One region of the Fictibacillus sp. Mic-4 genome, then DNA from elsewhere that is predicted to be linked to it. Evidence: riboswitches for the same ligand, from Rfam matches in the RefSeq annotation. Region 1 holds a riboswitch; the other holds the start of a gene.
The links. Region 1 has a riboswitch for FMN ahead of ribD (bifunctional diaminohydroxyphosphoribosylaminopyrimidine deaminase/5-amino-6-(5-phosphoribosylamino)uracil reductase RibD). Riboswitches for the same ligand answer to the same signal wherever they lie in the genome.
Positions count from the first base shown of each region.

Region 1 (7,702 bases):
AAGAAGTGCCAGATCAACTGCCGCTTCAGTATGGCCAGCCCTGCGAAGCACTCCTCCGTCTTTAGCAATAAGCGGGAAAATATGTCCCGGCCGTTTAAAATCGCTTCCTTTCGAACGTTCATCAACAATTGCCTTTACCGTCTTTGCCCGTTCATGAGCGGAAATTCCAGTTGTTGTCGTGATATGATCAATACTAATGGTAAATGCCGTTCCAAGTGTATCAGTGTTTTGCGCAACCATTGGCGTAAGATCAAGCTTCCCGGCGATTTCTGCTGACACCGGGCTACAAACAAGCCCCCGCCCATGGGTCACCATAAAATTGATGACTTCAGGTGTCGCTTTTTCAGCAATCGCTACGAAATCCCCTTCATTTTCCCGATCCTCATCATCGACAACAATGACCATTTTTCCGGCTTTTAAATCGGCTATTGCTTCTTCAATTGTGTTAAACATCAACAATCCCTCCTGTCTTATCTAGTAGTACGACCCCTAAAACCCATGTTCTTGTAAAAACGCTTCAGTAAGAAGGCTTTTCGTTTCTTTTTTCGATTGCCTTGCTGTTAAAAAGTTTTCGACATATTTACCAAGCATGTCACATTCTATATTGACACGATCTCCTTTTCCTTTTTCGCCAAGAATCGTATGTGAAACGGTATGGGGAATAAGCGAGACCGTAACCGTATCGTCATTCACTTCAAAAATCGTTAAACTTGTCCCATCGATAGCGACGGAACCTTTCACCATACAATATTTTGCCAACTCTTCCGGCAATTTAATTTGATAATAGATGGCATTTTGTTCTGGCTTTTTCGAGACAATCTCACCGACACCATCAACATGCCCGGTTACAAAATGCCCGCCAAACCTTCCGCCCGCTGCCATCGCCCGTTCCAAATTTACCTTTGAGCGGCTCGTTAATTCTTTTAAACCCGTATGCCGATACGTTTCAGGCATAACGTCAACTGTAAATTGATTGCCGGTAAAAGAGGTAACGGTTAAACAAACACCATTTACAGCAATGCTGTCTCCAAGCCTGACATCTGTTAAAATGGCTTTTGCTTCAATTGTAAGAACGATGGTTTCATGTCCTTTTTGAATGGAACGAATGGACCCGATTTCTTCAACTATTCCTGTAAACATGGCGTTACTCCCTTTCCGGAACCGATATAATTTTAATATCAGGACCGATTTGTTCAACCGACTTAATTTTTAAATGGAGCGCTTTTTCTAATTCGCGAAAGCCTTCACCGGAAAAAGAAGTAGGCGCATTTTGCCCGCCAATTAAAAGAGGAGCGACATATGTGATCACTTGATCTACTTCGCCGGACTGAAGAAAGCTTCCGTTTACCGTTGCGCCTCCTTCAACAAATATGGAAGTGATTCCTCGCTTCCCAAGCATTTTCAATACATCCGAAATGTCGATCGTTTTTTTATTCATTGACAAAATTGTAATGCCTTTTTCTTCGTATGGGTGTTTCGCTTCGGGCTTGACCTCATTTCCTGTCACAATCCAGGTTGGTGCCTTCCCGTCGCAAATCATATTGCTATCAATCGGGGTAAGTAAATGGGTATCTAAAATAATACGGATTGGGTTTTTTCCGCCGTTTGGGAGTCGAGTGGTGAGAGAGGGATTGTCTTTTAAAACCGTTCCAATGCCAACTAATATCGCATCATGCTCATGCCTATAACGATGGACATCCAGCCTGGCCGCTTCTGACGTAATCCATTGGCTTTCACCCGTTGACGTGGCTGTTTTTCCATCAAGGCTTGTAGCTGTTTTTAATGTGACAAACGGTTTTTTCGTTTTTATAAAGTGGTAAAATACTGCATTTAATTCGTCCGCACGGTCCTTCATTAAACCGAAGTCAACCTGGATGCCAGCTTCTTTCAGTCTTTGAATGCCTTTGCCGCTAACGAGCGGGTTTGGGTCGGTCGTTGCAATGACTGCGCGTTTTATTCCCCGTTCAATGACTAAATCGGCACATGGAGGGGTTTTCCCGAAATGACTGCACGGTTCCAGTGTTACATAGATTGTTGCTCCTTTCGCCTTGTCTCCTGCCATAGTTAAAGCATGGACTTCAGCATGAGGTTCTCCCGCCTTTAAATGGGCCCCCATACCGACAACCTGGCCATCTTTCACAACAATTGCCCCAACCAACGGATTCGGACTTGTTTGTCCCTTCGCACTTTCCGCCAGCTTGAGCGCTAGCTCCATAAACGTTTCATCTCTCATTTACTCACCTTCTTTCACTAAATAAAAATAACAACCCCGGAAGAACAACTACTCCCGGGGTTACTTAACAATAACAAAATAAACCTTTAACATTTCAATTTTTTAAAAGTTAAAAGCTCTCTCGTTCCTTCTCCCATCCAGACTATACTGTCGGCTCCGGAATTTCACCGAATCCACCATTCTAGAGATTGGAGATTAGAGATTGGAAGCTGGAAAAATCTAACGTCTCACTTCTCACATCTAGCTTCTAGAATGGGTCACGGGCTAAGAAGCGTTGCTTCATCACCGCCGGTTGGGAATTTCACCCGACCCCGAAGGAAAATACAATATTTAGTTATACACCACGTTTTCATTATAGCCTTATTTTTTCAATAAAACAAACGAATTCATATTTTTATCCTTCAAGGTGATATTAATAACGATGTTTTTTGTCAGGAGATGAAACGATGATACACGCTGAATGGCTTGCCATTGTTCGAAATAAAATGCTTTTGCTCTCAATCATTGCCGTGATCCTTATCCCTACTCTTTATTCCGGTTTGTTTGTTTGGGCCTTTTGGGACCCTTATGGAAAGATTAAACAGCTCCCTGTAGCAGTAGTCAATCTGGATCAGCCGATTCGCTATAAAGGAGAGACGATTTCAGCAGGGGATGATATTGTTGGTGAATTACGGAAAGACAAAAACGTAAAATGGAAGTTTGTCTCTAAGCAAAATGGAACTTATGGTCTAAGAAAAAATCGCTATTACGCGATGATTCAAATACCGAAAGATTTTTCAAAGGATGTCATCAGTGTCATCCAAAACAAGCCAAAGCGAGCAACGATTGAATATATCCCGAATACGGGCTATAACTTTGTCTCAACAAAAATAACGGACACCGCTTCTGAAAAATTAAGAGAAACCATTTCAGAAAATATTACAAAACATTATACGGATGTTTTATTTAAACAATTTGGCAACATTTCTAACGCTATTGATAAGGCAAGCAAAGGGGCAAATCATCTTAGTAGCGGATTGGACAATCTCTATACCAAGTCCAATCAACTGTTAAGCGGGTTAATAAGACAGCAATCTTCAATCAACCAATTGGCTTCGGGTGCATCTTTGCTTTATCAAAAAACGTCTGAGCTGAGTAATGGACTGGTTCAATTTGAACGGAAACTCGATACAATATCAGCTGATGCAAGGAATTTAGCCCAATTTATCGATCAAAACTATCCAAAATTGCGGGCTGGTCTTACAGAGATTACGAATCGAATGGATCGAGTTACCTCTATAGTAAATCAATCAAGAAATCAAATGAATCAAATGAAATATACAACCGCTCGGCTGCAATCAGATTTAAAACAATATGCTGCCATGCATCCGGAAGTTACAAATGACCCAAATTTCCAAGCCTTGCTTACTCTTAGCCAGAATCTTGCCAATTCTATGACTGCTGCCGAGTTCACATCTATCGAAAACGAGCTTTCAACCATGGCGTCAAGGCTCCAAACATTTAAAACAAAACACGAAACGTTATTTTCTTCCGTTCAGCCGACTGTATCTGCCCAATTCAATACTTATTTAAATCAGTTTAGAAAAGCAGCAAGTGGAAGTATTGCCTTAAAAAGAGGCGCGAAGAAAATTTCGGAAGGGACGTCACAAGCAGCAAAAGGATGGCAAACGTTAATTCAATCGGTCACATTGTTGGCTACTGGAGAAAAGAAGCTGTTGGACGGTTCAAAAAACCTATCAAAAGGATTAGGGGATTTATCGAATGCAGTCGGAAAAGTAAAGGGTGCTAATAATGCCCGCAACGCCATGTTTGCGGCACCGGTTAAAATTAAACGTCAGGAATTAACGAAAGGGATTACTTACGGTGCGGGCTTTACCCCTTATTTTCTATCCCTCGGGCTTTTTGTCGGCCCTTTAATGTTAACGACCGTTTATTCATTAAAAGATCCGGCTTCCCGCCCTGCCTCCGGGCTTCAATGGTTTTTAGGCAAGTATTCTGTCTTGTTTGTCGTTTTATTAGGCCAATCATTAATATCCGCTTCATTTTTATTGCTCGCTTTTCATATGAAGGTGGCAAGCACGCCATTATTTTTATTGTTTAGCTTTATCGCGAGCATTTCTTTTTCAAGCTTGATTATGTTTCTTGCAACAGCTCTCGGAAATCCCGGAAGGTTTATTGCACTCATCGTGCTCATTTTGCAATTAACGACTAGCGGCGGTTCATATCCCGTTGAGTTGATTGCTCCAGCCCTTCAACCGCTTCATCGCTTTTTGCCAATGAGCTATGCGGTGGCCGGATTTCGGGATGTCATGTTCACCAGTGACTTTTCTGCGATGTGGCAACAGGCTGCTATTTTATCTGTTTATTTTATTGTCTCTCTTTTCTTGCTTATTGTTTTCTTTTCGTATAGCTTTAAAAAAATATATCGAAAGAAGGAAGCTTAATTTCGGCTTCCTTCTTTTATAACCAGGCAGCCGAGCAGTGATTGGCCCAAGCAAAAAAGAAGGGCTCTATTCGAAAATAGAACCCTTCTTAAGTGAGAAGAAAGGGAGATACTGTTACAAAAACAATATGTCTGGGGTATTTCGGATATTGTCTTTGATAAACACCTCTTTCAAAGTAGTTCATTTAGGCTAACATCTTTAGATAGCGCAAGAGAACCATCTCCTTAAAAGTGCATATCCAGTATTCCTTTTTTCTCATGTGAAGAAGGTGGTGTCCCTCTTCACTATATATCATCTTCAATTTCAGCTTTTTTATACTCACTATTTTATTTTCATTTTCACCTGATTTTATAGGCTTCTTCCTATTCTGGCGTACTCCTCCATAACCTCTGGCGGTACCATGCTTCCGCCGGTTGCCCAAACGATATGGGTTGCATTCCTCATTTTCGTTTGCAAATCATTTTCTGCAACATATCGTTGCCCTTCGCTGTTCTTAAATAGCTGAATCGGCCCGTAGGCTCCTGCCAATGCGGAAGGCTCTAATGGAATTTGTTCTGCATCAATTAATGTGCTTAACAACTTATACAATTGATTATCATTTACTGTATAAATGCCTCTCAATAAATGTCGGACAGTCCGGCAAACAAATCCTGATGGTCTCCCTACCGCAAGACCATCCGCATCTGTTCGGTTATCTATCCCGAAATCTTGCACAGAAACATGGTCATAAAGCCCTGTCATTAGCCCGAGCAGCATACAAGGAGAGTGGGTTGGCTCAGCAAAAAAACAGTGAACATGCCCGCCATACATTTGTTTTAAACCGTAAGCAATTCCGCCGGGTCCTCCCCCTACTCCGCAAGGAAGATAGACAAACAATGGATGATCTTTATCTACCGTCACTTTTAATTCGTTAAGCTGCCGTTTTAGTCGGGGCGCCGCCACGGAATAACCGAGGAAAAGGTCTTTTGAGTTTTCATCATCGATAAAGTAACAGTTCGGATCTTTTTCCGCCTGCTTTCTTCCTTCCGCGACCGCCTTGCTGTAATCCTCTTCATATTCCACTACCGTTACGCCTTTACTTCGCAATAAATCTTTTTTCCACTGTTTCGCATCAGCCGACATATGGACGGTCACATGAAAGCCTAATTTGGCACTAATGATACCGATGCTTAACCCCAAGTTACCTGTTGATCCAACGGCGATCGAATAATTGGAAAAGAAGCGCCGGAATCGATCGGTCGCTATGGCCGAGTAGTTATCATCCAGCCTGAGAAGACCGTGTTCAATCGCTAAATGTTCCGCATGTTTTAAAACCTCATAAATACCGCCCCTCGCTTTAATCGAACCGGATATCGGCAGATGGCTGTCACATTTCAACCATAAATCCCCTTCTATTTTGACCTCATACATTTGCTCGATTTGCCGTTTCATTTTAGGGATTGGCTGAAGAGGAGACTCAATGATCCCATCCGTTTCTCTCGTTTCCGGAAAAGCCTCTGCTATGTATGGAGCGAACCGTTTTAACCGTTCCTCCGCTTCTTTCATTTCCCCTTCATTAACGGCGGGCCCTCCATCAGGATAGCCATACTTCGGATTTAGCCAGAAAACCTCCTTTGTTGACATGATATGATTTAGTTCCGGATGATCATTTTTCCATTCATTCAATGTTTTCCCATGGACAATATGTGTCTCCATTTACCTCTCCTCCTTTTCACCTTTTATTTCATTATGCCAATTCACATGTCATATTTGCCAATTTTTTCAGCATAAGTATTTACTTTGTTCGATTAACGTCATATGGTTGTATAGGGGCTTTTCAAATTTAGGGAGGAGATAAGAATGCATTGGATCTATCTATGTTTAGCCATTCTTTTTGAAGTGGCGGGAACGATTAGTATGAAACTCTCAAACGGATTAACGAAGCCCATACCGAGTGCTTCCATGATCGTTTTTTATCTTTCAAGCTTAAGTGTGTTAACACTCGCATTGAAAACGATTGAAATATCCGTCGCTTATGCCATCTGGTCGGGAATGGGCATCGTTCTCATTACGGCATTCGGGTTTTTGTACTTTCAAGAAAGCATCAGTTTCGTTAAAATCTTCGCGATTCTTCTTATTCTTATTGGAGTGGTCACCTTAAACATAAGCGGAAATGCCCACGGGGCTAGCGGAACAAAAGTGGAGAAAAGCAAATAAAAATCAAGCGGAAGCCCGTATCAGGACTTCCGCCTAAACCATTTATGACAAAACGCTTTGAATTTTTTCAATGGCCCAATCAAGCTCTTCTTTTGAAATGATGAGCGGTGGAGCGAAACGAATGACTGTATCATGTGTTTCTTTACATAATAGGCCTTTTTCTTTTAATTGCTCACAGTAAGGACGGGCGTCTTCATTTAATTCAACACCGATAAATAAGCCTTTTCCACGAACTTCTTTAATTGCCGGGTGAGTCAATTCTTTTAATTTCTCCTTGAAATACTCGCCTAACTCCAATGAACGTTCAGCTAATTTTTCTTCTTCTAATACTTCCAAAGCCGCAACGGAAACCGCACAAGCAAGCGGATTGCCTCCGAAAGTAGAACCGTGTGAACCAGGGTTAAATACGCCTAACACTTCTTTATTTGCCGCTACACAAGAAATCGGGAATACGCCACCGCCAAGTGCTTTTCCTAAAATGTACATATCCGGATGAACGTTATCCCAATCGCAGGCAAATGTTTTTCCAGAACGCCCGAGTCCTGCTTGAATTTCGTCTGCGATAAACAATACGTTATTTTCTTTACATACTTCAAAGGCATCCTTCAAGAAGCCTGCAGGCGGAATATTAATTCCAGCTTCACCTTGAATCGGCTCGATTAAGAAAGCTGCCGTATTCGGAGTAATAGCGTTTTTTAGTGCTTCAAGATCACCATATGGCACAAGTTTAATGCCAGGAACTAAAGGACCAAAACCGCGTTTGTATTCCGGATCAGATGATAGTGATACAGCTCCTAATGTACGTCCGTGAAAGTTCCCTTCACATGCA
Region 1 covers NZ_JBBHZM010000022.1:22,172-29,873, forward strand. The annotation lists gene WD019_RS14055 (bifunctional 3,4-dihydroxy-2-butanone-4-phosphate synthase/GTP cyclohydrolase II) at 1-453, opposite strand, end outside; gene ribE (riboflavin synthase) at 490-1,140, opposite strand; partial or broken gene ribD (bifunctional diaminohydroxyphosphoribosylaminopyrimidine deaminase/5-amino-6-(5-phosphoribosylamino)uracil reductase RibD) at 1,125-2,233, opposite strand; FMN riboswitch at 2,355-2,556, opposite strand; gene WD019_RS14070 (YhgE/Pip family protein) at 2,680-4,677, shown strand; gene WD019_RS14075 (D-serine ammonia-lyase) at 5,026-6,372, opposite strand; gene WD019_RS14080 (DMT family transporter) at 6,517-6,873, shown strand; gene WD019_RS14085 (ornithine--oxo-acid transaminase) at 6,916-7,702, opposite strand, start outside.

Region 2 (7,702 bases), on a different contig from region 1:
TTTATTTCATTGAAAACCTGTACATTAACCCGACGAACGTCTGTGAGGCAACATGTAGCTTTTGTGGTTTTAAGCGTAAGCCAGGAGAAGAGGGCGCTTATACGATGAACGATGAGCAACTTCTTGAGTATGTAGAAAAACGCTGGAATGATAACATACGCGAGTTCCATATCGTTGGCGGCCATAACAATGAAGTTCCATTCGATTATTATGTCAATACCGTTCGTTTGCTTAAAAAGCATTATCCGAATGTGACCGTTAAAGCATATACCGGTGCCGAAATTGAATTTTTCTCACGTCTTGCCGGCATATCAATGAAAGAAGTATTGGAAGAGTTAATTAAAGCAGGGCTAAGCTCATTAACTGGAGGCGGAGCGGAAATTCTTACAGAGCGCTATCGCGAGAAAATGAGTCCGGATAAAGCGTCTACCGACCAATGGCTTGAAGCACACGAAACAGCCCATAGCCTCGGACTTAGGACTCACTCGACTATGTTATACGGTTCGATCGAAACGAAGGAAGAACGGCTAATTCACATGGACCGTGTTCGCCAGCTTCAAGACCGGACGAATGGCTTTATGGTGTTTATTCCACTCGCCATGCAACCGCGTTCAATTAATGCCGGTTTAAATCGCCGGACATCAGCCTATGATGATTTACGAACAATTGCCATTAGCCGACTCATGCTTGATAATTTTGATCATATTAAAGCATATTGGATCAACATCGGTGTTCAATTGACGCAAATGGCTTTGACATTTGGTTCCGATGATATTCACGGCACGCTTGTGGAAGAACGCATTTCACACTCCGTTGGTGCACTATCCTCACAGGGGATTACACGGAAAGAATTGATTCATTTAATCAAAACCGCCGGCAAAAAACCGGTAGAGCGTGACACGTTCTATAACATTATTAAAGAATATTAATCCTTTTTGGTCAGACATTTTTAGGTGTCTGACCATTTTTCGTATTTTTAAGCCCTTTTGTTGTGCATGTACATATATATAAAGTATACGCATAACGTTTGGAGGGAAATGCGATATCAAATAGTATTCTTACTTTTCTTGCTGCCTTATTTGCCGGCTACTTTTTATTAAATCTTCCGTTAGGCGGCACTTTTCTTGCCATCTTTGCCCCTGCCCTTAAAATTATTGCAATCATCGTAGTCATTGTTTTTGCCGCTGTCCTCATCTACAAAGGACTCTTAGCAATATTGGGCAAAGGTTAAAAAAATCCCCTTTAGAGGGGATTTTTTTAATAGTAAAATTTTCCTTCGCATATCACTTCCGCAGGTCCTGTCATAAAGACTTCCCCTTCATCCGTCCAATTAATGATCAGGTCACCTCCAGCCAGGTGAACGGTAATTTCTTCATTTCTTCTTGCTTTCTCATTAAGAATGGCTGCAACAACGGCCGCGCATGCTCCCGTTCCACATGCTTGTGTCACACCCGAACCCCTTTCCCATACGCGGAAATGAAGTTCATTGCTGCTGACCATCTCAATAAATTCTACATTCACTCCTTCAGGAAACATGTTATCTTTTTCTATAATCGGTCCTAGTGTCGTTAATGGAGCATCTTCAATATGATCGACAAAAAAGACGGCATGAGGGTTCCCCATTGAAACGGCTGTCATATACAGTTTTTCATTTGCAAAAGTAACCGGTTGATGGATAAACGGCTGATCCGAACCATTTAATAAAGGGATCTCTTTTTGTGCAAGATGCGGTTCTCCCATATTAACGGTTACCGTACGGACGGTTCCTCCTTCCACATGAACGGTTGCTGTCACAAGACCACCAAGTGTTTCAATCAAGAACGTCGTATCCTTTACCAGCCCATTTTCATAAGCGTATTTGGCTACACAGCGCAGGCCATTTCCGCAATTTTTTGCCTCTGATCCATCGTTGTTAAAAATGCGCATTTTGACAGGCGCGGCTTTAGACGGACAAATTAAAATCAATCCGTCTGATCCAATGCCTGTATGAACATTGGCGACTTTCACTGCCAGTTCGGACAAGCGTTCCTCTTCAATGTTTTCATTAAACGCATTTACATAAATATAGTTGTTCCCAAGACCGTGCATTTTTGTAAAACGAAATGATCCCATATCCGCTTCCCCTATCTTTCTCTTAATTTTTCTTCTGTCCAAAAATAATCGTCATCCGCTTTTAAGATCACCAGTTTTTCGCGGCAACATGGCATAACAAGCAGACGTTTAATCCCTTCTTTCGCAAGTTCAAGATCTTCTTGCTTCATATTGGTCAATACGTTTCCACTTTTGCAAAAAGGGCATTCATTAATATAAATATCATCCATCATCTTCTCGTAAGGCCATGTATATTCGAACGTAGACATAACGTTTCTCCCATCATATATGTGTTTTTGTTCACATTTTTTATTTTATCAAGTATAATGAATTTTGTAATCAAATACAATTTAGCGATTCATCTTCAGGGCGGGGTGAAATTCCCCACCGGCGGTAATTGAAGATTCCCTCTTCATCAGCCCGCGACCCAAGTAGTTTAGTGATTACTTGGCTGATCTGGTGAAATTCCAGAGCCGACAGTATAGTCTGGATGGGAGAAGATGTCGGTGCATCAGCTTTTGTTTTTCTTTAAATAAAAGCCTTTGTTTAGTATTGCATTTTTTAATTAAAATGTTTATTGATGATGCCTACAAGAAACTCCCTTAGCGCCCATTGCTAAGGGAGTTTCTTTACCTGGGATGCACTGCATACTTGAAATCAAAGATGGCGCTTAAATGCACAAAGGAGAGATTTCAAACATGCACAAAGGGAAAGTGTACCGAATGATCGCCGTTTCGATGTTAAGCGGCATCGCCTATGTCTTAATGGCATTTGATTTTCCATTGCCTGGTTTTCCAAAATACTTGCAAATTGATTTCAGCGAGGTACCCGCCTTGCTTGCGGCCGTACTTTTTGGACCAGGATCAGGCATTGTAGTTGAAGCAATCAAAAACTTGCTTCATTATTGTCTTCAAAACAGCCTGACAGGAGTGCCCATCGATCAAATGGCAAATTTCATTGCGGGTACAGCATTTATCGTTCCGGCTAGCTTTTTATTTAAGAAAAATAGAACGACAAAAAGTTTGTCAATGGGACTCGTAACAGGCACGATTTTAATGACGCTTTTAATGGGAATTCTCAATTATGCCGTCATCCTTCCGGCTTATACGTGGTTCTTGCATGCGCCGCAAATGTCATCACAGGCGATGCTAAATTTAGTTCTTGTGGGCATTGCGCCATTTAATATTATAAAAGGGCTCCTCATTACGATCTTATTCGTTCTGTTATATACACGACTTCGCCCAATGCTTAAAAGATACTCATATTAAATATGAATAAAAGCATCATCGATTTCGTTCGATGATGCTTTTTAAAACATCGGGTTTTCTTCCAAATATTGATATATATTTTCAATGAGCTGATCAGCCGTATCGCCTCGAACCACTTCGCCATTGACAAGAGCAAACAACGAACGTGCGCATTGGCCGCAATAGCCGAGACAACCGTACTCAATCACATCTAAATCGTAATCTTGCTCCAATTTTTCTAATGCTTTTTGTGAGCCATTGGCCAAATTGCTGACACAAAATTCAATAATCGGCTTCATCTTTTTCACCTCTTCACTTAACTTATCCTATCCTTTCAAATTTCAGCAGTCAACTAAAATATATTTTTATCACGCCATGGGAATTTTTGTGTTCCAGCAAATTTTCGACAAAAACGTTTTGTGAAAAGGGGTGAAAGTGCTATACTATGAATGAATAATTGCGAAATGGTTTCCTTATCTTAAATAGAAGAGGAGACTTATTTAAGTGCGGATTTTTATTTAGGTTGGGATTTTGCCCCCTGAATGATTTTTGATCCATCAAAGAGAAGGGGAAATGACACATGAAACACTTAGTTTTACTTGGCGGCGGATATGGCAATATGCGTATTTTAAAGCGCCTATTTCAAGCATCTGATTTGCCGGATGATCTGCAAATAACATTGATTGACCGACTGCCTTACCATTGTTTAAAGACAGAGTATTATGCTCTTGCTGCTGGTACCATCTCAGATCATCATATTCGTATTCCCTTCCCTGAACATTCGAAGTTAAACGTTGTTTATGGGGAGATTACTGGAATTGACTTAGAGAATAAGCAAGTCCATGTGGAAGGCCAGGCGCCGATATCTTACGATGATTTAGTTATTGGTCTCGGCTGTGAGGATAAGTATCATAACGTTCCTGGAGCGGATGAATATACATTAAGCATCCAAACCGTGGACAATGCCCGTCAGACGTACCAGGTGTTGAACAATCTGCCGCCGAAATCCATTGTCGGAGTGGTAGGCGCCGGACTTAGCGGCGTAGAAATAGCGAGTGAGCTTCGCGAAAGCCGGCCTGACTTGCACATCAAATTATATGACAGAGGCGAAATCATTCTTTCCGCTTTCAAAAAGAAAATGAGCCATTATGTTCAAAATTGGTTTATTGAACATGGAGTTGAAGTCATTAATAACTCCAACATTACAAAAGTCGAAAAAAATACGCTTTACAACCATGATGAGCCTACTCATTGTGATGCCATCGTTTGGACGGCAGGCATTCAGCCAAATAAGCTTGTTCGCGCCCTTGATGTTGAAAAAGATAATAGCGGCCGTGTAATTTTATCGCCCCATCACCATTTGCCAAATGACGAGCATGTATATGTCGTAGGGGATTGTGCGAGCCTCCCATTTTCACCTAGCGCTCAACTTGCTGAGGTACAGGGGGAACAAATTGCACTCGTTTTGCAAAAGAAATGGAAGAATGAACCGATCCCAGAATTGCCTGAATTTAAGCTAAAAGGGATCATGGGATCTCTCGGTAAAAAAAGCGGATTTGGAAGCATGGGAAATACAGCTCTTATTGGACGAGTCCCGCGGCTTTTAAAATCTGGAATCTTATGGTTGTATAAATACCAAAATTAAAAAGCCCATACCGGGCTTTTTAATTTTGGGAAATATATCCGTTTTGTTCCATTATGCTGTAGATGCTTTTCAATCGCGGATTTCCTTCGGCTACGATTTCACCATCAATCAAAACGACAGGATAAAATAAGTCTTCTTCCATTATGCGTTCAACAAATTGCCGGTCTTCTCCTTGCTGCGGTTCCTCGATATCAATATAGTGGATTGAAAACGGTTGATCGGGAAATTTCCTGGAGATGGCTGCCTCCAGCCATTCCATCGTTTCTTTCGATGAAGGTAAATTTACACAGCTTGGACATTTTTGTTCAGCACCATAAATTTTAATTGTTACTTCTTTACGCTCCACATTTTTCACCTCTAACTTTTGCGCCTTCTTAATAACTATTGTAGCCGATCTTCGTGAAGGATGGAAAGGAAGAAATTCAGGCAAGGACGTGGATTTTTTGAAGTATAATCAGTATAATATAAGTAAGTTGTGAAAGAAAAGGAGCGATAAAATGTCAGATACAACAATGCGTGAACAAGTTGAAGAAGTTCTTGATAAATTGCGTCCGTTCCTTCTTCGTGATGGAGGAGACGTTGAATTAGTGGATATTGAAGATGGAGTGGTTAAAGTCCGTTTAATGGGTGCATGCGGTAGCTGCCCGAGTTCCACAATTACACTTAAAGCTGGTATCGAGCGTGCCCTTCTTGAAGAAGTGCCGGGCGTAGTCGAGTTAGAACAAGTATTCTAAGGAAAAACGAGGTGGAGTAAATCCGCCTCGTTTTTTTATATTAAATCGATTTAGAAAGCAAATAATTTTGATCTTGAACAGAAACTCCTTGTTTATCCGGCACAACGATTAACGGCGTAAAGTCAGGAAATTGTTGTTTAAATTGCTGGCTCACTTTTGCCAAGATTTCACCAGGAGCAAAACAAACAATTGACGGGCCTGCGCCGCTAATTGCAACCCCGTAACATCCTAATTCTTTTCCTCTTTTTCGAATTTGATGAAAATGAGGGATTAAATTTTCTCGATACGGTTGGTGAAATTGATCCTGGTCCATCATTCGCCCTGCTTTTTTCCAATCATCTTGTAAAATCGCAGCGATCAAGACATTGCTTACTGCACTTGCCTTAACAGCCTCTTGAAACTTCAACTCTTTAGGCAGCAAGCTGCGCGCGTGCTCCGTATTAAGCGGATGTTTCGGAACCATTAGTATCATCCCTGCGGAAGGGGTAGGAACATGGACAATTTCCGTCTCCAGTCCATCATACAGGGCAATGATCAACCCGCCGTAAACAGAGGCGGCTACATTATCAGGATGGCCTTCAATCATCGATGCATAATGGGCTTTTTCCTTTTTGGCAAGCGAAAGTGCCAGTAGCGTATTAGCAATTTCAATGCCGCCAACGATGGCTGCGGCACTGCTTCCCATTCCTCTCTCAAGCGGCAATTCGCTTGACATTTCAACATGGAAAAATGGAAGTTCTTTTTTGAATTTTTTTGCCACAAATGACGCGGCTTGATAAACAAGATTATCTTCCCCCTGCGGAATTTGTTCAAGCCCATCGGAAACCCCTTTAAATTTAAATTCATTTGCAGGGGATACATGCATGGTTAAATACCGATTAATCGCAAGACCAACCGAATCAAACCCTGGCCCTAAATTTGCGGTGCTCCCCGGAACTTTGACTGTAAATGGAGAGAAACTCATTGGAGCACTCCTCTTCTAATGGTTTCTTTCAACACTTTTTCATCATTTGGAAGAATAACAGGATCAATTTTTACGCTATCGAGGGCGACATTTGGATCTTTTAAGCCGTTTCCGGTTAAGACAGCGACTACTGTTGCGCCTTTCGGAATTACACCGTTTTTTACTTGCTTCATGATCCCGGCAATGGAAGCGCATGAAGCGGGTTCTGCAAATACTCCTTCAGTTCTGGCTAAGAGCTGGTAAGCTTCCAAAATCTCTTCATCCGTTACGCTTTCAAAACGACCATCTGATTCTTTTGCAGCATCAACAGCTAAATGCCAACTTGCTGGATTTCCAATGCGGATAGCTGTTGCGATCGTTTCCGGATTTTCAATGACTTCGTTTCGAACGATTGCTGCTGATCCTTCAGCCTGAAACCCATGCATTTTCGGTAGTCCCGATTGCAGGTGGCTGTTATATTCTTTAAAGCCTTTCCAATAAGCAGAAATATTTCCCGCATTGCCGACCGGAATCGCAAGTATATCCGGCGCTTTGCCAAGAACATCCACAATTTCAAAAGCTGCTGTTTTTTGACCTTCGAGCCGAAAAGGATTGACTGAATTAACCAGGGTTAACGGTTCTGTTTCGCTTATGGCTCGAACCATTTTTAACGCATCATCAAAATTCCCTTTAATCGCAAAAATTTCTGCGCCGTACATTTTCGCCTGAGCCAGCTTGCCTAAAGCGATCTTTCCATCCGGAATGACGATCATACAGCGGAGGCCGGCTCTTGCCGCGTACGCAGCTGCAGCCGCGGAAGTATTTCCAGTAGATGCACAAATAATCGTATCGCTTCCTTCTTCGATCGCCTTCGCTACGGCCATGACCATCCCCCGGTCTTTAAATGAACCTGTAGGATTGGCTCCTTCATATTTGACATAAGCGTCAATTCCCCATTCGTTCGATAAAGACTTTAATTGAATAAGAGGAGTATTTCCTTCATGAAGGGAAAGTTCAGGTGTTTGTTCAGTGATTGGCAAAA
Region 2 covers NZ_JBBHZM010000035.1:955-8,656, forward strand. The annotation lists gene mqnE (aminofutalosine synthase MqnE) at 1-929, shown strand, start outside; gene dapF (diaminopimelate epimerase) at 1,258-2,112, opposite strand; gene WD019_RS17605 (hypothetical protein) at 2,124-2,360, opposite strand; FMN riboswitch at 2,448-2,597, shown strand; gene WD019_RS17610 (ECF transporter S component) at 2,790-3,359, shown strand; gene WD019_RS17615 (YuzB family protein) at 3,401-3,637, opposite strand; gene WD019_RS17620 (NAD(P)/FAD-dependent oxidoreductase) at 3,919-4,983, shown strand; gene WD019_RS17625 (YuzD family protein) at 5,003-5,329, opposite strand; gene WD019_RS17630 (NifU family protein) at 5,481-5,717, shown strand; gene thrB (homoserine kinase) at 5,758-6,681, opposite strand; gene thrC (threonine synthase) at 6,678-7,702, opposite strand, start outside.
Region 2: linked by a shared signal. The riboswitch ahead of WD019_RS17610 (ECF transporter S component) and the one ahead of ribD (bifunctional diaminohydroxyphosphoribosylaminopyrimidine deaminase/5-amino-6-(5-phosphoribosylamino)uracil reductase RibD) in region 1 are both predicted to bind FMN.